Regions from separate parts of the Providencia manganoxydans genome, predicted to be linked through region 3. Evidence: predicted binding sites of a transcription regulator. Region 3 holds the regulator's gene; each other region holds the start of a gene.
The links. The regulator LexA, encoded in region 3, represses DNA repair genes until DNA is damaged. The targets are predictions, from matches to a motif close to TNCTGTATGTACATACAGNA.
Positions count from the first base shown of each region.

Region 1: sulA (SOS-induced cell division inhibitor SulA) is a predicted target of LexA. The motif match lies at 2,364-2,383, and genes of this name have one in related genera.
Region 2: mutH (DNA mismatch repair endonuclease MutH) is a predicted target of LexA. The motif match lies at 4,077-4,096, and genes of this name have one in related genera.

Region 1 covers NZ_CP067099.1:3,005,758-3,013,534, reverse strand. Annotated here, with positions in the region: gene matP (macrodomain Ter protein MatP) at 1-92, shown strand, start outside; gene ompA (porin OmpA) at 395-1,468, opposite strand; gene sulA (SOS-induced cell division inhibitor SulA) at 1,824-2,345, opposite strand; gene JI723_RS13560 (TfoX/Sxy family DNA transformation protein) at 2,576-3,178, shown strand; gene yccS (YccS family putative transporter) at 3,263-5,440, opposite strand; gene helD (DNA helicase IV) at 5,563-7,617, shown strand; gene JI723_RS13545 (methylglyoxal synthase) at 7,656-7,777, opposite strand, start outside.
Region 2 covers NZ_CP067099.1:1,432,592-1,440,368, forward strand. Annotated here, with positions in the region: gene JI723_RS06200 (sphingomyelin phosphodiesterase) at 240-1,148, shown strand; gene JI723_RS06205 (alpha/beta fold hydrolase) at 1,186-2,052, opposite strand; gene JI723_RS06210 (helix-hairpin-helix domain-containing protein) at 2,455-2,700, shown strand; gene JI723_RS06215 (hypothetical protein) at 2,870-3,187, shown strand; gene mutH (DNA mismatch repair endonuclease MutH) at 3,174-3,857, opposite strand; gene sgrR (HTH-type transcriptional regulator SgrR) at 4,408-6,087, opposite strand; gene leuD (3-isopropylmalate dehydratase small subunit) at 6,407-7,009, opposite strand; gene leuC (3-isopropylmalate dehydratase large subunit) at 7,022-7,777, opposite strand, start outside.
Region 3 covers NZ_CP067099.1:545,871-553,647, forward strand. Annotated here, with positions in the region: gene plsB (glycerol-3-phosphate 1-O-acyltransferase PlsB) at 1-1,174, opposite strand, end outside; gene JI723_RS02350 (diacylglycerol kinase) at 1,300-1,674, shown strand; gene lexA (transcriptional repressor LexA) at 1,791-2,408, shown strand; gene zur (zinc uptake transcriptional repressor Zur) at 2,659-3,180, opposite strand; gene JI723_RS02365 (FidL-like protein) at 3,839-4,318, opposite strand; gene JI723_RS02370 (hypothetical protein) at 4,319-4,591, opposite strand; gene JI723_RS02375 (winged helix-turn-helix domain-containing protein) at 4,924-5,262, opposite strand; gene JI723_RS02380 (TonB-dependent receptor plug domain-containing protein) at 5,738-7,747, opposite strand.

The sequences.
Region 1 (7,777 bases), 1.9 Mb from region 3:
TCGAAGATGCTGAACATAAAGATAAGTACGAAAGCCAGATGAGTTCGTTAAAACAAGACCTTCAAGCGATATTAGGGAATAGTAAACAATAATTATTCAGATCATGATGGTGTGTTGCAACGATCGTCAATGATCAGTGTGGCTTTTTATTCTATTATTGCTTCCTCCACTTTCTAATGAAGGGGTAGTATCTATACCTACCATACTTCAATTGTCGAATTTTTCGTATAGCCACTACGTGAAATTGCCTCCGCCATATAGTTTTCAATATAACGAGTGATTGATTGGATTTTTGTCTAGACGAACTGGTATATATTGAATCGTAGGGATAAAAAAAACCCCATCGAAATGGGGTTTCTGATATTCAGTCTGAAATTCAAACTAGGGCTAAGAATTAAGCACCTGGTTGAGTTACAACTTCAGTTGTACCTTGAATTTCGATTTCAACGCGACGGTCTGGAGCCAGACACTCGATCAGAGCTGCACGGCCTTTAACGTCGTCACATTTGTTACCAGTTACTGGATCTTCTTTACCACGACCTTCAGCAGCGATTGCACTTGCTGGAACGCCTTTAGATACCAGGTAATCAACTACTGACTGAGCACGTTTTTGTGACAGTGGCAGGTTGTAGTTTTGTGAACCGATACGGTCTGTGAAACCAACTACCAGTACGCGACCTTGAGTTGGGTCGATGCTGCTCAGTTCGTTATACAGTTCGTTCAGCGCTTGCTGACCTTCTGGTTTCAGAGTTGCTTTGTTGAAGTTGAACAGAACGTCTGAACGCAGAGTGAAACGCTTGTTCTCAACAACTGGAGCTGGCTCAACAACTGGAGCTGGCTCAACAACTGGAGCTGCTTCTTGGTTGAAACGGTATGCTAGACCAACGCTCAGCATGCCATTGTCAGGACGTACGCCTAGGTTGTCTTTATCACCGATGTTGCTAACCCATTGGTAATCTAAACGAGTTGCCCAGTTTGGAGTGATTGCATATTCAACACCCAGTGCGTATACAGGAGAAACGCCAGTGTCGTTTTCTTTGTATTTATCAAAGCCTTCTTGGTTAGCTTTAACGTCTGTACGCCAAACCATACCACCTAAACGAGTGTAAACGTCTAAGTCATCCATTACTGGATAGCTCAGTTTGGTAGTCAGAGACACACCCATAGATTTCAGGTCGCCGCTGTTACCAGCACCTTTGTATTTCATTTTACCAAACCAGTCATAACCAAGCTCAAAGCCCATGTACTGGTTGTATTGGTAACCTGCGTATGCACCAGCACCGAAAGTATCACGATCAGTGCTGTTACCTACAGAGTCAGTACGGTCAACTGGTGTGAATTTGGTATCTTCATAGTGAGACCAACCCAGTTTAGCACCTGTATACCAAGTGTTGTCTTTTGGAGCTGCCTGCGCAACAGTTGCGAAAGCTGCTACTGCCACTGCTACTGCGATAGCTGTCTTTTTCATTTTCTACGCCTCGTTATCATCCAATATAGGCATGGCTTCAATGAGCCTTATTATTCGCCATTGGTTTAAAATACTTGCTAGGTTTCGCTGACATTATCTACAAAAATTTATAAAAAGTAAAAAATAATGCCATAACCTTAACAAGCTAAAGTCTACAACGAACTTAAAAAGATACAAGTAGAGGCAGCAAAAATCGTTATAAAAAAACTTTTTTTAGTGGATAAATCAGAGAGATAACCGTAATCACATTCTGAGTTGATTATAATCTATCCCTTTGATCTCAATTATTTTTTCGGCGATTTCCTAGACTGATTTATCCAAATGTCAAATTTACTAAGAATATTCTTAATCTTGGCTAGTGATAATAGTTAGAGTGAATTTTTAGGTTATTTTGCTGTCCAGAATGGATACCCGCGATATTATGTGTTTTTTGTGGGCGCATAATAAAACCAATAGAATGACCTTCTTGCGCTGCATTTTGTAATCGACAAAAATCCTGCTCACTTAATTCTGGAAGCCAACCTAACACTACACTGTAATTACCACTTCTCAGTGCTTTTTCCATTGCCTCAATAGTTGTGATTGAAGCCATATTATTTAACTGCATGATTTTATTAGTAGGCAAACCAGATTGCTCTAGCCAATGACGGCTCAGCTTTTTATTCGGGCTTAACCAAAGCAACCAACGTGACTGTATACCGAACTGGCGCAACATAGGCAGTAAAATACAATCCATAATAGGATGTTTTTCATCATAGATGAGTTCACTCACCATACCTTGCTGTAGCGCATTACCCGTTTGGGTTATTGAAGACATTGTTTGAGCATAGTGGTTTACAGAATGTTCAGTTATTTTATTCCAAGAATAGATAGCCATAATTCACCTCGCCAACAAAACTGTATGTATGTACAGTAACTGTATATTTATCCAATATCAAGCCTATTTTTTCAAAGCGCTTCGCAAGTTTGTTGTTTTTATCTGCAATATTCTTGGAGTTTTTGGTGGATTCTCTCAAAATATCTATTTGCTAATTGTCTGTTAAATTTAGATATTTATAGTTACAACAAGGATCAAGATGGATGAATACTCATAAGGAGTTTGGGTGTATGTCTTTAATGGAAAAAAATGATTATTGGTTAGATCAACTATTAAAACGTTTTGGGGAAATTAAACGGAAGAATCATTTTGGCGGTGATTGTCTCATTATTGATAACGCAATTATTGGTCTTATATTAGAAGGATGGTTTTATTTAAGGGGATGTTTGTTCGCGAGAAGTTACTTTGAATCTATTAACTTAGAACGCTTGATTTTCAGTAAAAAGGGTATCCCACTTGAGTTACGTTACTATCGTGTTTCAGAGCAAATTTGGCACAACGAAGAACTGTTAATGCACTGCATTGACTTAGCTTATCGTTCCGCGCTTGAGGAGAAGAAGATAAAGCTATCAATGGTAACAAGGATCAAAGATCTTCCTAATATGAATATGTCGGTTGAAAGAGCGCTCGGTAAGATAGGTATCCATAAAGCGGAGGATTTACGTGAAATAGGGGCTAAGGCTTGTTTTCTAAAATTAAAACAATTTGGGCGTTTTCCTCCAAGTATTAAATTATTAATTGGATTGGCTGGGGCGATAGAAGGTTACCATAGTGCTGTTTTACCAACACCAATTAAACAAGAGCTAATTAACTGGTACAACAGCGTAGGGTGATTTTAATCGGTATTGAAAGAGTGGGGGCCAAGATCATCATATAAGGCAATTTTGGCTCCCGCTCATCAGTTTTATTTCTATGCGTTATGCCGTATTGGTTTCACTTGAAGAACTAAGAGGCGCATTAATCTGTTTAATCATGGATTTAATTTCAGGGATGAGTTCAAGCAATAATCTTGTTTGCTCCATAATTAATCCAGTTTTTTCATCGTCACTCGCAGTAATATTGTCAATTCGGTGAGTAATGCTTTCACGTAAGCATTCCGACTTTTCTTCTGAATGGGCATCTAATGTGGCGATTTGCAGTGATGTTTCAACATAACAGATTGCATCACTTAAAATAGCAAGATTTTCTTCATTGTGTATTTGTTCTCGGTGAGCACCAAATGCGGAAATATAACTCAGCAAAGTATGATTAAGGCATAGAAGCCTAAAAGCTTGTTCCTGAGTTACTTTGTAGGATTTAGGGTCGGTTGCCATGTTAGAAACGACAGAGGCAAACTCTGCATCATTGTTATGTGCATCACGGCGTGCTACTCGGTATTCAAGGCTATTATCTTTACCTTGATAGTATTGTTGTAAGATGGCATCTAAGTAGCGACAGTTGCTATCCATGGTTTTTTGTACCACTTGTGGTAATTGGCGAAATTTCCAATCAGGCCAAATAAAGCTCACCGCCAAAAATGCGATAAAGCAACCTATTAAAGTATCGATAATGCGAGGAAGTGCGACTTCAAACCCTTCACCTAATAAATTAAAGCAAAAGAGGACTAGTAAGGTAATAAACAGTGTGGCTTGTGCATACTGACTACTGCGGAAAACAAAGAACAGTAATCCTGAGATCACGATTAGTGTCAGTTGCCCTTCCATTGAAGGGATAAAGTTTAACAGCGGTAGCCCAACGAGGATCCCAATAATGGTTCCTATAATACGTAAAGCTAGGCGTCGTTTGGTGGCGTTATAATTGGGTTGACAAACGAATAGGCTAGTTAAGAGGATCCAGTAACCTCTTTCCAAGTCAAACAATTGAATAATGCCATAACCTGTACATAGCAGTAGTGACATCCTGACTGCGTGGCGAAATAGTGCCGATTTAGGGGTTAAATGATGTTTAAAACGCGCCACAATATCACTGAAGCCAGATAGTGATTCATCTGATAGTTGTTCAAGCTGTTTTGTATTTTGTTGTCGTGAACTTTGTTCAAGACTAAGCCCTCTCAACTGTACATCAATTCCTTTTAAATTCTTGAGTAGGTTATAAAGGGCTTTTACCTCATGAAAATCAGGTGATTGTTGTTTTAAGAGCTGAAGTGAGTTTTCAAGATAGCTGAAAGTACCTTCGAAGCGCGGGTTATGTTGATAAGGTTTACGCCACAATACTGATTGTGCGACTTGTTGGCAGGCCCTTGCTTGCATGGTCAGTAAGCGCTGAAAACGAAATAGAATATCACTATGGCGCAATGTGCGACTCAATTGCTGATATTGAATATGGGATGAGCTGGCTCGCTCGTGAATATCTTGTGCAACAAAGTAATATTGTAATGTAGTACGTGTCCCTTTTTGTCCTCTATCGCCTTTTAATCGACTGAGAAGCGCTATTTTAGCTTGATTCATGGTGTTGACTAACGCGCTATTAACAATAGCTAAATCATAGATAGATTGTTGATAACCATCTTCTAAGTCTGGGTCAAATAAATTTGCTTTGGCATCTAGGTAGGCTGCGAGCTGTTGATAGCATTGAGTAATTGCATCTTGTAACGGGCGAACAGGAAAGAGAATATGACCAATTAAAGTCAATAAATTGTACCAAACTGCACCCGTTAGCAGTAAAACAGGTTGTTGATACCAAGTATCAAAAATGGGAACACCCAACATGGTATAAATAGCAATCAATAAAGCACCAAAGGCAATGGTCGCATAGCGTTGCCCCAATGCACCTAGCAATATAAAGCCGCAAGTTGAAAGTGCTAACCCAAAAAAGAACAAAATTGGGTGAGGAAAAAGTAGCTCAATTGAAACGGATGCGATAAAAAAGCATAACAGGGTAATGACAAGGTTTTTTAAACGGCCAGTTAGTCTATCATCTAAGTCAGTGAGTGCCGCGGCAACCATACCTAACGTGAGTGGTATCGTGACTTTAGGATCTTGACCTAATAACCAAGGGAACAGTGTCGTCCCTGTCAGGGCAATCAATATTCGGATATAATATAAAGCATGGCTGTTATATAAAACACGACGATAACTGGTAAGCAGCGTTAACACAAAGTACCTCAGAGGCAAACATTCCCTAGTCTATATAGGATAGCCTGTTTGCAAGTAATAAAAAACCGTCTGAAATCAAGCAGCCATCATTTTCATTATTGGATAATTCAGGTGCAAGGTGTATGGAACTGAAATCAACACAGATTGGGCAGCGCCTGGCTCAGCATCCCTATAATCGGGTACGCTTATTAAATGCAGGCATTGAGGTAAGTGGTGAAAAACATCAGTATCTCATCCCTTTTAACCAATTAATTGATATTCGCTGCAAAAGAGGGATTGTTTGGGGAGAGTTGGAATTTGAATTGGCGGACGAGCAAGTTGTCCGCTTACATGGAACGGAGTGGAAGCAAACACAGCGTTTTTATCATTATTTAAATGATAAATGGCAGCTATGGAGCCATGAAATGAGCGAAATTAGTGCTCAAGTGCTTGCAACGCTCGCAAACTCTATTCAACAACAAATACAACAAGATAAATGGTTCAGTCTACGTGAATTAGCATCATTTCGTCACAATATCACCCAACAGTTTTCATCCCTTCCTTTACCGTTGGCTCGCGTAAGCCAATTTGAAAACTGCTCTGCCGCTTATCAGTATTGCTTACAATGGCTGAATAACGGTGAAAGTTGTCGCCAACGGACTAATCAACAGTGGTGCGATTCAATACTGTCACGCTACAGTGAATTTTTCGAACATGTTGAAACATCGCCACTTAACGCTAGCCAAGCACTCTCCGTTATTAACGGTGAAGATAATGTTTTAGTTCTCGCAGGCGCAGGAAGTGGGAAGACGTCAGTACTTGTTGCAAGGGCTGGATGGCTGCTTTTAAGAGGGCTAGCAAAAGCAGATCAAATATTATTACTTGCATTTGGTCGTAAAGCCGCACAAGAAATGAACGAACGTATTCAACAACGTTTACATCAAGATGATATAGAAGCAAAAACCTTCCATGCACTAGCCTTACATATTATTCGTGAAGGTAGCAATAAATCGCCGGTGATCAGTGAACTAGAAACGGATACACAAAAACGAGGGGAGCTATTGCTTAACGAGTGGCGTGAGCAGTGCGCGAGTAAAAAAGCACAAGCAAAAGGCTGGCGTGAATGGTTGACCGAAGAGCTACAATGGGATGTGCCAGAAGGTGAATTTTGGCATGATGAAAAAATCAGTAAAAAAGTTGTTAGCCGCTTAGAACGTTGGTTAGGCTTAATGCGTATGCATGGCGGTAGCCAAAAAGAGATGATCGAATCCGCTGATGAGCAGTATAAAGATCGCTTTCAAAAGCGTATACGATTGATGTCTCCATTATTAAAAGCATGGAAAAACGCCTTAAAAGTTGAAGGTGCCATTGATTTTTCAGGATTAATTCATCAAGCAATTAATTTACTTGAAAAAGGTCGCTTTATTAGTCCATGGAAACATATTTTAGTCGATGAATTTCAAGATATTTCGCCATTAAGAGCTAAATTATTACAAGCGTTGCGTCAGCAAAATAAACAAACCGCACTATTTGCCGTCGGCGACGATTGGCAAGCCATCTATCGTTTCAGTGGCGCTGAGCTGGATCTCACGACATCTTTTGAACACAATTTTGGCGAAGGGGCTCAATGTGCTTTAGATACCACCTATCGTTTTAATGAAAGGATAGGGGAAATTGCCAATAGCTTTATTTTGCAGAATCCTACTCAGCTAGATAAACCTTTAAATAGCTTAGTAAAAGGGAACAAAAAATCAGTTATTTTATTATATGAAAACGCACTAGAACGCTTATTAGATAAAATGAGTGGCTACGTCACGGATGATGAAACTATCTTATGTTTGGCTCGTTATCATTACTTACGACCTGACATTTTAAATAAAGCAAAAACACGTTGGCCAAAACTCAACATTGAATTTATGACAATTCATGCATCTAAAGGTAAGCAAGCTGACCATGTGATCATTTGTGGGCTCAATCAAGGTAAAGATGGGTTTCCTGCTGCACCTAGAGAATCCGTGATGGAGCAGGTATTGTTACCTAAGCATGAAGAGTTTGAGCACGCTGAAGAACGACGGCTTTTGTATGTGGCAATGACGCGTGCAAAACAGCAAGTATGGTTACTTTATAACCCTGATGAACCTTCAGACTTTGTCGAAATACTGAGGCAACTAGGCGTTCCTAGACAGAAAAAGCCATAGTGATATGGTGCCGAACAGATGAGTCGGCACCTCAATTTTTATTTTGTACGTTCTTGTAGATAGTGGTGGTAGTCAGGGATCACAATATCTATTTCACCCTTAAAGTAAGGGGAGGTGATGATAAAATCTGCCGTTGCAGCATTAGTCGCTACAGGAATAT
Region 2 (7,777 bases), 890 kb from region 3:
ATTAGCCACATTGCAAACTATTTTAAATAAATATTAATTATAAATAATCCAACCTAAACTTAACTCTGTTAAAATTCTTTTGCTAATACATTAATAAATAATATATTCAATGATGCATATATGGTTTAGCCTAATTAAGGCTTGAGTAGAATAATCAATAGCTTTAATTTCGCGATATTTTCATTTATATAATAAATAAATTGATATTTTTCAAATAAACCATTTAATAAGGAAAGTTTATGTCGAATACCATTAAAGTAATGACGTTAAATACTTATTTACTGCATATTCCCTTCTTTAGTATTAGCGCTCTAACACAAGACAAGCGTATTAATGCAATGATAAAAGATAATATCTTTGAAGATATAGATATTGTTATTTTTCAAGAGGTTTTTAACTATGACTCTGAAAAAAAATTGCTATCTGGCATGCGTGAATTGGGTTTCTTCTATCACACACCTGTTGCAGCACAATATAATGAATCGATATTATCTTATTGTGATTCTAATCATTGCTGGAATGCTAAAAAAGGAGGATGGGATGTTATTCAGCAAGTCAACTCAGGTATTACTATTGTGTCTCGCCATCCTATTATCTACCGTGAATATCAGCTATTTGAAGATGCAGGATGTGGAGCTGATCGCTTTAGTGCCAGAGGAGGAGTTAGAGCGGTTATCGATATTAATAGTAAAGTGGTAAATGTATTTGGTACACATATGCAATCCGATGATAGCTTCTGTATTATGAGTCATCCATCTTCACATCGTAAGTCACAGTTAGCTCAATTGGTGAACTGGGCAGAACAATCAACGAGCGATGACCACCAAGCTATTATTTTAGGCGGAGATTTAAATATCGATTATGGTTCTGATGAATATAAGCAAGCATTAAAAATTATTGGTTGGAGAGAGCCTGAAAACTTTAATCCACAGCCATCTTGGGATTTCGCAACGAATAATATCATTCGAGAAGCTTCACCAGATGAACGGCATCGTTGGCATTTAGATTATATTTTTGCAAAAAATGTAGTTTCAATTAATGAACAGACGCGTGTTATAAAAACAAAGCAAGGCTATGATTATAATAATAAGCTATTTTTTGATTATTCTGACCATTATCCTGTTGTGGCTGAAATTGAATTATATTAATTTCAGCCATGGCAATGGTGCAGAGTGGTTCATACGATCAGACGTTTAAATGAGTTAAAATACGTTCGGCCTGCGTCCATAGTAATGAACCACCTTCATTTTCTAAAATAAAATGTTGGCAATTAGAGAAACGTGTTGAAAGTATTTTACCGAAATCAGGTGAATGGACGGTACTTTCATCTTTTTCCCCATACCATAATAATACTGGACAATGGATATCTTCGGGCTGAAATTTCCACTCTTGAAATGAAATTAATAGATCTTGTACGTATCCTAAATTACCTTGATGAAAAGCTTGATTCATACAGTCGGTATAGGCTTGCAAGAAGGTAGGCTCATTATAAAATTCTTGATCGATTTCTGCGCTATAGTGGAGTATAAAGGCCAGCAGCCATGGTGCACTCACATTCTTTTGTAACCAATCTGCAAGCGCTTCTGGGGTATTTCTGGCCTGTTCTTGCATATTGATAATATCAGAACGCAATATGGCTCTTGTTGCAGGATAGTCAAATTGATCTTGCCCAGCGACAATGGATAGCGAGCTCGGATGTCCATAAAAAGCTAAAGCCATAGCAAATACAGCTCCTTGGGAAAAACCAACCACAGAATATTGTTCAATCTGTTGTGAATTGAGTAACGCATTAACATCGACAGCAAAACTTGCTAACGATTTCTGTGGATCTATAGAAGAGCGGCCTAGGCCTGCACGCTCAGGGACAATTAACCTAATGTTCAACTTATCCAGTAATTCGATCCCAAAACCTAAAATTCCGCTCATGCCAGCCCCTGTACAAAAAACCACAGGGTAGCCGGATACAGGGCCTGATTCATACCAACTTAAATGACGATTGTCAGGTAGTTGAATTGAATATTGTCGAGAGTTAACGAACCGATTAGTTTGCATTACTGGATCCTAGCTGTCGTTCCAAAAAACAAATATGCTATGTTTTAGGGGATTGTATTGATATAAACGCGTCACACTTCGAGTTGAGCACTTCTGGCGGTGCCATTTCGTTTTCTATATTGCTAGCGACTCGAATGAGCTAGGGTATAAAATTATGAATACGCACACTATTTACAATATATTTCTTTGAGCATAGTTACTATCAAAGTGTGTTAAGCGTATATAGTAAAAGAAGAAGTATGTTGAATGCAAAGCTAATTATAGCAAATAGCAATGTTTTTTGACCGTGTTAACTCATACACGTTACATCACTTTTTATATCTCTGGCCTTATCATATAGCTGAAATTCTAATTATTTAGGGTATATTACTGTCTCATTTATTATTTCTAATAGGCGTTATTATGGGATTCTCTGATGCAGAAAAACAATGTTTACTAGCGGTAAAAGGGGTTGGTCCTACCGTGATTAGTCGTCTTGAGCAAATGGGGTTTTCATCATTATTGCAGTTAAGTGAAGCATCTTATGACGAAATTTTAATTTCTGGAGCTGCTTTAACCGGATCAAGCTGTTGGAAGAATAGTCCTCAAGCAAAAAAAGCTGTTGAAGGAGCTATAGAGGCGGCACGGCATTCACTGAAAGAGAAATAGATCTAAAGACATAATTAAAAGATTATCTCTGTTATTTTTAATTAATACTTAGCCGCTGTTTTTACATGAAAGACTAAGTAATTTGATTTACGATTAGCGAAATCAAATTACTTATATTTTTATAACTATGTTTAATAAAATGGTAAAGTTTATTTTATGTATGGTTATCATGGCAGTAGCCAGCACAGAAGAGGTAAATTATTTTCCTGATCAATGTGAAAGTTATAAAGGAATGCCAAAGAAAATTGCTGCTATTACATTTGCTGAACGAAAAATCACTCAACAGTCAGAATATTTAATCACGTTATTTGATGGGCCTACGGTAACGAAAAGAATTCCAGTTTTAGGGTTAAGGGGAGGGGATTATAACAAGAAAATGTTTGGTATCATTGAAATGGCATTCTCAACAGGGAGTCTTGTTACGATCCAGCACTGTGAGCAAGGAAACATTGCAGGATTGATGATCAGTTCTATCAATCAATTTTAAAATGCCTTGCCAGAAGCGGAGCTGTAAAATCTTTTTTAAGGTAAAAACCTCTGGGAAGGGTCATGATCGTTTGGCCCGATTCACCAATCCCTTCTGTTAGGGCTTTGCTATTTGCCGCCTTGGGGCGTATTTGTAAAACCTGTCCATGCCGAGCAGTAATCGTTTCGACTTTTCCTAATACAATCAAATCCATCAGCTCTTCCCAATCTTGACGTAATAATTTTTCTTCCAAAGGAGATGGGCTCCACAATAATGGGCTTGCCACACGTCGCTCGGCAAGTGGTATTTGCCGTTCACCTTCGATAGGAAACCAGAGCACACGTGAAAGCTTACGATAGACATGACTATTTTCCCATGTTAACCCGCTATTGCCAGTGAGAGGAGCAACAGAAACAAAGGTTGTTTCAAGAGGTACGCCATGGCGATCTATAGGAATAGTTTTTAGTTCAACACCAATATTTGCAAAGTCTTGTTCTGGCTTACTCCCTGCGGTGGCACCTAAGAAGTACTCAAGCAGCATACCAACCCAGCCTTTATCACGTTTTAGATCTGGAGGGATTGGTAAACCTGCATAGCTTGCTAGCTCGCCAAGTGTATAGCCTGCGAGAGCTTGTGCTCTAGCCATTAGCACAGATTCATTTTCAGGGGGTAAAGGTGGTGTAAATTGCATAATGCGATGAAATAATAGCCAAAAAAAATCCACAAGGTATATTCAGTATATCACTTTTTATAAGAGATTATTAATATATTGATATATAAGATAATAATTGCCTTTAATAAAAAAAATAAAACTAAAAAAAATAGGTTATTCACGTTCATCCCATGCTAATCACAGGGTCATGCACTGAGTTATCCACAGGTTTATTGGATAACTGTGAAAAAATTTAATTACTGTGTGTATTTACAGCCTTGACTTCGTCATTTTGTTGAGCTTCGTCACATAAAATGAGTAAGTTAAGTACATTACTTGTGGATAAATCATACATTGTTTGATCTTTGCTCACTTGAACTCCTAAACAAGGATGATGAAAAGATAAACAGTGAATAACTTGCCTTAAATCGCGTTATCCTTATGATTTATTAGAGTTTAATAAAAATGGTTAGTTTGCTTAATTAATCCCTTTAAAGGATATACCCTGATTACTATCGTGTTGTTAACATAGATATCCACAGAAAAAGTGAATAACATCCTTATTATTCACTTACAATGTTTATAACTTCTATGATTTCTGTGTATTATCCTCAGTGGGTTTAAACCATGCAGATTTAAAATCGAACCAACCGAAAGTATTCATCCTTGCTCCACGCATGGTTTTTTGCCCTTGTAACTCTAACCAATGGTGGAAAATAGGATGGAATATCTGTGAATCAACAAGACTTTCACACCAAGACTCAACATTTAATTGTTGATTTCGCCATTTAACGAGCTCTTCGTTTAACGAGTTACCTAAGCATTGACGTAAGAGTGGAATTTCGTACAAAGTAGCAAAAATAGAAAATTCCAGAGGTTTAAAAAAGTTAGCAGTGGCTAACCAAATATCACTTTCGACATCACCATTAAACCACGCTTGATAATCAACAATTTGTATTTTTAATTCAATGCCTTGTGATTTTAAAACGCGTTTCATGATCTGGCTAATCGCATAAAACTCATGGTGCTGTTGGTAAAAGGTGACGGTGAGCTGAGTAAGATCGGCTGGTTTTGGTAGCGGTGTTAGCATCTTACTGTGATGCCAATGAAGCAATAAGCCATAGGCAGGCGCCCAGTGCCGTTGATAAAAGGATTCACAATGAGCTAATAAATTTATTGGCGTCAAATAACTGCACAGCCATTTACGGATATCACTGCGTTGAGAAAGCGAAGAGCGTTGATCCATCAACAAAAAGTAACAACCTTCCTCCATTCTGCTTTCTAGTGAATCATTAGGTGTATTGTCACTGTCCATTTTTAATGTGGTACAAACCATTTGTTCAGAAAGCTCTGGTACGACCCAAATAGTCACTTCATCGAGTAGTGCACGATAGCCAAAGTATCGCTCAAATGCGGTAATGGTAAGTTTTTGAGGTAAGTTTTTTTCGACGAGATAAGGTCCTGTACCAATAGGCAATTTATTAAAATTTTCAAGGCTTTCCCATTCTTTAGGTATGATAGCCGCATGAGGGCTACCTAATAATAATGGGAGCTGCTTATCTGGTGAACTTAACTGAATATCAATCACGTAAGGCAGTGGGGATGTAACAGATTTAATATGAGAAAATAGTGGCCAACAATGACTTAAGCGCATTAGTGAGCTAATAACGTCATCGACTAACATTTCTCGTCCATGATGAAAATAGATTGCTGGTCTTAAATAAAAGCGCCATTCGGTATCACTAATTGCTTGCCAATAATGAGCTATCCCATTTTCGACTTCCCCTTTTTCCTCATTTATATGGGTTAGCCCGTTAAAGATTTGGCTCATTAAATGAATTTCAGAGCGGCGTATTGGTGTTCCGGGCAGCAAATTAGGAAAATCACGATAATAAATGATACGTAATAGGTTTTTGCCTTGGCGATAGCTTCTTTCCAGCTCAGAAAGCACCATTTGGCGAATAGTTTCTTTGTCACCGACTAGTGCGACTAATTTTTCAATACTTTCTTCTTTTAATAAGCGTTCAGCCTGAGCTTGTTGTAATTCTAATCCATTAACGTGAAAAAGTAGGGTAGATCGTTTACCTCGACCAGCCTCAGCTTGCCAACTTAACCAGCCATGAGATTGCATATTATTGAGTAAAGTACGAACGTGACGACGAGAGCAAAACAGGGTGTCAGCAATATGTTGCAGTGTGGTTTCACTATCTTGCCCTTGAAAGTGCTGCCAGAGGCGAACAAATTGCGTTTGCAGGCGAGAATTAGACATAAAAGGGGAACTCCGGCAATGATTTCATCAATTTTTATTTCCTAATATCCCATTGATAATAGGTACTAGTAAGTAGCTCGTTAGGTCTGCTAGTTAGCAGGCCGACTCCCCGAATTATTGAGTAATGGTAATTTACCAGCCGACAGCTTAGGTTATCGGCTTTTTTATTGTTTTTTACCATGGCACTTTCTTTTCTAATAATACAAAAACAATAGGGATGGCTTGAGATTAGATTAGCATGTAATGAAAAGCTTGTTCACTATTTAAAAACAAAAACGCCTGCAATCATTGCAGGCGTTTGGTAGTTGAAACTTAATCGTTAACGCATAAACGAAGGGAGTTTTTGTTCATATTGGCTAATTTGCTCTGCATGTTGCAATGTCAAACCAATACTATCAAGGCCATTCATCATGCAATGGCGGCGGAAACTATCAATCTCAAAATGATAAGTTTTATCGCCAGCTTTCACGGTTTGATTTTCTAAATCGACTGTGAATTGGCATCCTTCATGCTGCTGCACATAATTAAACATTTCGTCGACTTCTTGTTCGCTCAATTTAATTGGTAATAACTGATTATTAAACGAGTTGCCATAAAAGATATCGGCAAAACTTGGTGCAATCACCACTTGAATACCAAAATCGGTTAGTGCCCAAGGAGCATGTTCCCTTGATGAGCCGCAACCAAAGTTTTCACGAGCCAATAGAATACTTGCGCCTTTGAATACCGGTTTATTTAAGACGAAATCTGGGTTAGGTTGTTGGCCTGCATCATCTAAAAAACGCCAGTCATTAAACAAATGTTGGCCGAAACCAGTACGAGTCACTTTCTGCAAAAACTGTTTAGGGATAATTGCATCTGTATCGACATTTGCAGCATCTAAAGGTGCGACAATACCAGTATGAGTAATCAATTTTTCCATTTCATGTCTCCTTTAGGCTTGAATATCACGTACATCAGCAAAGTGACCATTGATCGCTGCTGCTGCTGCCATCGCAGGGCTGACTAAGTGAGTGCGACCAGCTCGGCCTTGGCGGCCTTCAAAGTTACGATTACTGGTGGATGCACAACGCTCACCCGGGTTTAAACGGTCATTGTTCATTGCAAGGCACATAGAGCAACCCGGTAAACGCCATTCAAAGCCAGCTTCGATAAAGATTTTATCTAAACCCTCTTGTTCTGCTTGTGCTTTAACTGGACCAGAGCCAGGGACGACAATGGCTTGCACACCCGCAGCGACTTTTTTGCCTTTTGCGATTGCCGCAGCTGCACGCAAATCTTCAATACGAGAGTTGGTGCAAGAACCGATAAACACTTTGTCAATTTTCACATCAGATAATTTAATACCTGATTCTAATCCCATATAAGCTAACGCTTTTTCCGCAGAGGCACGTTCGACAGGATCACTGAATGATTCAGGTGCTGGGATTGGTTGATTAATGGCAATTACTTGACCTGGGTTTGTTCCCCAAGTGACTTGAGGTTCAATGTCGCTAGCTTGTAACGTGACGACTTTATCAAACTGGGCATCATCATCCGTTTTTAACGTTTTCCAATAGGCAACAGCCTCATCCCATTCAGTGCCTTTCGGGGCAAATTGGCGTCCTTTCATGTAATTGAAGGTGGTTTCATCGGGTGCAATGATCCCCGCTTTTGCTCCTAATTCGATAGCCATATTACACACTGTCAT
Region 3 (7,777 bases):
GACCACCTTCGACAAAATATTCAATCGAGTAACCACGTGCAAACAATTCACTCAGGTATTCGCGAAAAACAGTTGAATAGAGCTTATTTCCTTTAAACGTTCGGCGAATAAAGAACGCACCAAGACGGCGGAAAATTGGCCCAGCAGGCCAGAAATTTAAGTTAATACCCGCTGCAATATGCGGTGGAACCAGCCCTTGATGGTAGAGAACATATGAAAGCAGTAGGTAGTCCATATGGCTACGATGGGAAGGGACATAAACGATTTCATGGCCATCTTGTGCTAATTGGCGTACGCGCTCTGCGTGCTGAACGTTGATCCCTTGATATAAACGGTTCCACGTCCAACCAAGTACTCGATCAGTCAATCGTACAGCTTCATAAGAAAAGTTAGCCGCTATTTCTTCCATCATACTCACAGCATTTTGCTGGGCTTTTTTCAATGGTATTTTTTTGCTGCGAGCTTCGTCTTCAACCGCTTTTTCAATTGCTTTTGAGGTCAATAATTTATTGAATAGCTCTTGGCGTACAGGAAGTTTGGGGCCGACAGCCGCAAGACGTTGGCGTGAGTAATGAATGCGTGCAACACGTGCCAATTTATTCGCGATAATGGTATCTGTACCATGCTCTTGTGCCATTAATCCCATCGAGACAATCGGTGAAAATCGCACAAAGCTGTCTCGCCCAAGCCAGATGACGGCGAAGAATTTTTGAATACCATTGAGCAAACGTAATGGCGGTGCAGGAGTATGCCCTTCACGTTCACGCCCAGGAGCACGACCAAACATGACAGACGCAGGCAATAGCTGAATGTCGAGATTCGGATTACTGCGATGTAAGTCTAGGTAGGCATGAAATATTTTTACCGACTCTTTACGCGGATCTGGGGAGTAGTAGCGAAAGACCCGCGGGCCATCATCAATAAAGACGTAAGCAGGTAATTTAGTCCCGTTGATGTCATTATCGACTAAAGGATCAGGCAAGCCGATAGATAAGCATTGGTGACGTAATGTTAAAAGGTCAGATTTTGAATGGTAAGGCAACACATATAATGTGGGCCGAGTCGTGTCCAGCTCAAGCTCTGAAATTGGGTCCGTTGGAATTAATTTACTCTTTACCAGTAATTTAAGTGGTAAATTCAACGTGTTGTAATATATTTTACGCCATAGTGACATAAATGATTATAGCCTCTTGTTAACAATGCTTTGTAAGCATACCAGAAATCAACGGGTAAATCTGTTACTGACAGTTAACTTTGACCGCAAAAAATGATGAACGTTTGTAAGTTTGAGGAATAAATATGGCAAACCAAACTAAGGGATTCACCCGTGTAATTAAGGCTGCGGGGTATTCTCTTAAGGGATTAAAAGCGGCATGGGTGCATGAAGCGGCATTTCGCCAAGAGGCGGTAGCTGCGATCTTTGCGGTAATTATTGCTTTATATTTGGACGTCAGTTATGTCGATCGGCTATTACTGATTAGTTCTGTTGTGCTGGTAGCTATTGTAGAGTTAGTTAATAGTGCAATTGAAGCGGTTGTCGACCGTGTTGGTAGTGAATACCATGAATTATCGGGACGAGCAAAAGATATCGGTTCGGCGGCGGTATTTATCACAATTGGATTGGCGCTAGTTATCTGGGCTACAGTATTGTGGCAGCGTTATTTTGCTGGTTAGTCTTAAAGTGTCGGTTAGTCTCGATAAATGTGGCACTTCCGTGATTTAAGTGTTTCAAATCTTCATTTACCTGTATATACTCACAGTCTGACTGTATAAACAAACAGGGGAACGAGATGAAAGCACTGACGGCTAGACAACAGCAGGTTTATGATCTGGTGCGCGATCACATTTCTCAGACGGGTATGCCACCTACACGCGCTGAAATAGCAGCAAGCCTTGGTTTTCGTTCGCCTAATGCGGCAGAAGAGCATCTTAAGGCGTTAGCGCGTAAAGGGGTTATTGAGATTGTTTCTGGTGCTTCTCGCGGTATTCGTTTACTGCTTGAAGAAGAGAATGATACTCAAGGGCTTCCTCTGATTGGCCGTGTAGCTGCGGGTGAACCATTATTAGCTCAAGAGCATATAGAGAGCCACTATCAAGTTGATCCAGCACTTTTTAAACCACATGCGGATTTTTTACTGCGTGTGAATGGTATGTCGATGAAAGATATTGGTATTATGGATGGTGATCTGTTAGCTGTTCATAAAACCCAAAATGTCCATAATGGGCAAGTTGTGGTCGCACGAATTGAAGATGAAGTAACGGTAAAGCGTTTTAAACAACAAGGTAATCGTGTCGAATTAATCGCGGAGAACGCTGAGTTTGCACCTATTATTGTCGATCTACGCCAGCAAAACTTCACGATTGAGGGGTTAGCTGTGGGGGTGATCCGTAATGGTGAATGGTGCTAAGATTGCATCGTAAAGATGATTAAAATGTTGCTGGCAGATTGTACCCATTAATGTTTTTGGGGATCTGCCCGCGATATAAGTGTTTATTTTTCAATTTAAAGCGTGATGGGTAGGAAAACGGATGGTTTAATATAGCCTATCAGCCTATCAGCCTATCAGCCTATCAGCCTATCAGCCTATCAGCCTATCAGCCTATCAGCCTATCAGCCTATCAGCCTATCAGCCTATCAGCCTATCAATAGCTCTTTTTTTAAGTTTTTTTCTTTGTTTTTACTGAGGGCTGTTGATGATCATGATCGCAATGTTGATGATCTCGGCAATTCACGATTTCGCTGCAAGCTTGGCATACCCCATGATTTTCTACCACAGTATGACGTAGCTGAAATTGATTTTGTTTGGCTAATTCTAAAATGGCAGCTTCAATTACCCCACAATCACTTTCGGCGACACTGCCGCAATGATCACAGATTAACATTACTGATATATGACTCGGGTTATCAAAATGATGGCAAATAACATAGCTATTAGTGGATTCTATTTTATGAATAAAGCTTTGTTCCATCAAAAACTCTAAAGCACGATAGACAGTAGGGGGTTTAGCTTGTGGTTCTACTTCACGGAGCAGGTCAAGTAAATCGTATGCACTGATGGCTCCGTGTTGTTTAGCTATCAAACGTAAAACAGTTTCTCGCTGCGATGTGAGCCTAACACCTCGAGCTCCACATAACCGCGCAGCCATTGCGAGCAACTTTTCTTCATTCATTTTTTTCATGGTCGAGAGCCCTACTCAAAACTGTTATTGCTGTTGAGGGTAGTCTACCATAATTTAGAAATATCTAGGTAATCCTCGCATTTTTAATGAAAGTTACCAACAAGTTTTAGTTCTGTTGCTTGCCACTCAATAATTTGATTTAGAGATGGTATAACTCAATTTGGGGAAAAGGTGCCTTATTAAGCCAAACTCATTGAGCATCAGGGCATACTCCATTAACAGTGGATGAATCAAATAGTAAGCAACATGAATTCTGTTCGGTCGTTTGTCATAAAGCGATATCAGCCAAATTATATAAAATATGAGCGATAACTATATTCATTTATGTTTGATATTAGGTTGGATATTAATTTTGTATCAATAAGGATTATACAATATATACTCGTCATACTTTAAGTTTCAGCGTTGTTGACTACGTTCACTCACGCCCGTCACATAGTGCTCTATGCTCCTGGCGATTCGTTCACTTGTCGCCTAGCTGCACCTCGAATTATTTAGAGTATAAAAGTTAATATTAACGTTCCCATTTATACTAAGTCAACTTTAGTGACTAATGAAACAGTTATTCCTAGTATATTTAGTAAATGAATTATCCTTGCTATGGTTACACTAAAATAGTGTGCTTATTATTTTTTCATGTTGCTAGTATTTTGATTTTTTACTTTTCTACGTAACAAGTAAAAGATGAGTAAGCTTCATCTGTTAGAATATAAATATCATCATCCATTTTAGTAATGCTAACGTAGTAGTTTATCTTTTCTTCTTCTAACTGAATAAAGTTGGCAAATAACTCTTTTGGCACATTATCTGAGTTTGTTATAGATAGTTGGCTAATATGTATGGAATAATGATGATTTTTATCAATTGATTGAAAGTTAAAGTATATAGCTCTATCTAAGCGATAAAATACATTGTTTTGTTTTATATAGCCATACATCTTTATTCTACCAGTATTATCATTGTCAATGAGAATATTGGTTTTTGATTTTAGTATCAAGCCTTCATCTGTTCCGTTATCTTTTATCCATAAAAGTTCTGAATGACACATATTAATATTATGGCTTTTTTGATGAAGAAAAACTGCCGTAAATAAGGCTGAAAATACAGCAAGCAAAGATAATAAAATATACTTTTTCATTTAAATTCTCTGATCATTGATCGAGACACAGTCATATTGAGTATTTTTTTCTTTACAAATACTGATAGAAAGGTTTTTATCAGCAGGCTGCATATTGTTGGGTTCTGAAAGTAAAATGATGCGTTTCGGCTGATTACAATCAACATTATATTTATCAAGTTTTCTATTGATAAAATCGAGATGATCTTTAGATGAATTTTCAGCTAAATGAATGGGGATCTGAATAATACATTGAGCTCTTTGGTTCACTGCAATGTAGCCATTCATTTGCATACTGGCATCAGAATCTTTTATAAAATGAAAAGTTAACGTTAATGAAACAGTAATAATTGCAATTAAAATGAATAAAACATAATTATTTCTAATGTTTTCTTGTTTTTTTACTGGTTGAGTTAATGCGGTTTCATTCTTATTTTCTTGGGCAACAGTTAAGAATTCATGAATTTCAGCATTTTTGTTTATTATGCTTTGATTATCATGTGTTTTATTAGGATCAATACTGTTCTCATCGTGATGAACAATATTGGTTGATTTGGGTTTGTCACCATAATGTATAAATTCCTCTTCTGGTAAGCTAGATACACTATTTTCTTGGGTGATTATTTCTACTGTTTTACAGTCAAAGCGAAAACCTCTTTTAGGTACTGTAACAATAGATTTTGGATCAATACCAATAAGTTCAAATTTTTTCTTATTTCACTAACATAGGTGTTTAAGTTATTGTTTGAGCCTACTAATCCATGTTTTTCCCAAACATTGGTAAGTAAATCATCTCTGGTCGCTATTTGGGACTCTTGATTTAGAATAATTATTTCATTCAATAAGCGGGATGCAGGCTTTGAAAGCTCAATAAATTGATCTGTCTCATTATTTAAAAAAATGAGACACTTTTCAGTCTCAAAAATAAATTTATTATTAATGAGATAGTTTTTGATCTTTGTCATAAATGTAGCTTGCTCTCTCTAATTTTAACTCTAGAAAAATTTGATTTTTATAATAAAAGGAAAAAAACGTTTTAATGGAAAAATTGTTAATTTATATGTTTTTTTATAAATATTTGTAATGCATATAGTTTAAATAGGGATGCAATTAACTTTAAGTATTGAGCTATGAGCTTTTTTGAATCCTGAGTTCAAATATATTGATCTGAGAGGTGTAATGGAGTTATAGAGTTTTTTTTGCTGTTGGGTGGATTTTTATTCTTAATAAAGAATTATTTCATGTGTAAAAAAATATATATATCTAAAATATAGGTTTGGGTATCATTGTTGTATTATATTTGGCTATTTATTAAGAATGGTCTTAAGTGTTAATACCTATATATTTGGATGTTATTTAATAATTTTAATTTAAGATAGAAAATTAAAATGATTTCTAATTAGGTAAGGAGGAAAAACTCCTTACCTTACCTAAGTCATATTAATAATTATATTCAATACCCAACCAATAATTACGGCCCTCTTCTATATAACCTTTTGTATATTGATATGATTTATCGAACAAATTATTTATAGATGTATTTACGGAGATACCTTGACCTAGATCATAATCAATACGAATATCTGTTTTAGCAAAACCACGTACTTTGTCATTATTATCAATATAATTAAAAGCCCAACTTCTTGCTTCCTCTGTTATTGTGAAACTGAGAGGCTCATAAGGAGTGAATTTGACCCAGACAAATGCCTTGTGTGACGGTAATTCAGCAATATGTTTTACGCTATAATGCTTTGGATCTGCATGAATATAACTATAATTTAGACCAATGGACATCCAATCGGAGATTTGTCCATTACTGCCTAGATCAATACCCGCGTAATTCACTTTGCCACTATTTCTATTTTGATAAACATCTGAATCTTCTGTGGGATCATAGTACATATAATGAGCCATAATCGCGTCAGAAACATGATTATAGTAAGCGCTTGCATTGTAGGACCAATTAGGGGTGATATAGCCTTTATAGGTTAAGTCATAGGTAAGTGCGCGTTCGGCGTCAAGATGGGGGTTGATCACAAAGCTATCTTTATTTTTCATCTTGTTTTTGGTGTAGCGCTCTTTTTGTGTCGGGAAACGGCTTCTATCTGAAATAGAAAACTGTACAGTATCATTATTGTCTAAATGGTAGCGCGCCATCAATTCCCAGTTAAATGCACGTTGGCGATTGTCATCATAGGTTTCGATACCAGTAACAACGTTTTTTTTATTGTACAGGTAGCGTTTGCCATCATCACTACTGCGCCAATCAAAACCAATTCCACCGATAATATCTAGCTTGTCAGTTGCAACCCATTGGTATTCAGTCGCAACTGACCATGTTTGATCTTTGTAGCGATCATAGGGCACTTCTTTATTGCTACGAGCACGGTGAATATCCTCTTTCCAATGCGCAGCAAAGGACAGCATATCGAGTTCACGAAGTGTAAAATCAATACGCATATCAGCACCATTACTGTAGTCGTCATAATGGCTGTAGTTATATACCCCATTTTTATAATCTTTGACGGATTTGTATTGGTGAAGGGTATTAGTGAATTTATCGTGATAAAGGCGGCTTTGTAATGCAATATCGTTCGTAAGTTGAGTATTGCCATTAAAGTAAACGCTTTCTTTATCATATTCAGGCCATTGCCAAATCTGTTGTTTTGGGCTGTCGGCATTTGGTGCGCTATTTTTATCGCCATCTTGTTTTAAGTACGTGACGACATACTCATCAGTTTCTCTGGGGGTCCAACCCATTTTAAGCATAAGACGTTTATCATCTGTTGCAGAATTAGTGCGACGGCCATGGGTGCCAGCGAGTGGATTATCGTCTTCTGATGCGGGTAGGCCCATAAAGCGTTGTTTATATTGGCTTCCACTGATTTGAATAAAACCAAGATCATTGCGAGCACCCAAACGAGCACTGATATTATGTGCATTATCTGCACCACGAGCAAAGCCTTGATTCAGGTTAATATTAGCTTCTAACGGTTTTTTTGGGGTTGCAGTGGTTAAGTTGATAGCGCCTCCCATCAGGTTTGGTCCTTGTAGTAAAGAGGTATAACCTGTTGATAGCTCGACGCTGGATAATTCACTGGTCATAAAACGACCTAAATCTAATGTGCCATCATAAGGGACATAGGTTGGGATCCCATCAAAGAAGACCGGAACCTGACGGCTATCGAAACCACGTACGTTAACTTGCGTTTCGTTACGGTTGCCTGATTTTTGGATCACAACGCCAGGCATGGTACTCAGAGCTTGAGCAACATTGGTTCGATTTAATTGCTGCATTTGTGATTGGGTAATGACATGTTCATCAGCAGCAAGTGGCGTGCTCCAAACTGTCATAACATCACGATTGATTTTCTCTTCTGTCGTTTCCGCGAAGCTATGTGTTGTAAATAAAGCCATCCCAACCAGATAGGTAATTTGTTTTATTTTCATTATGAAATTCCAGTTTATATAATTCGATAT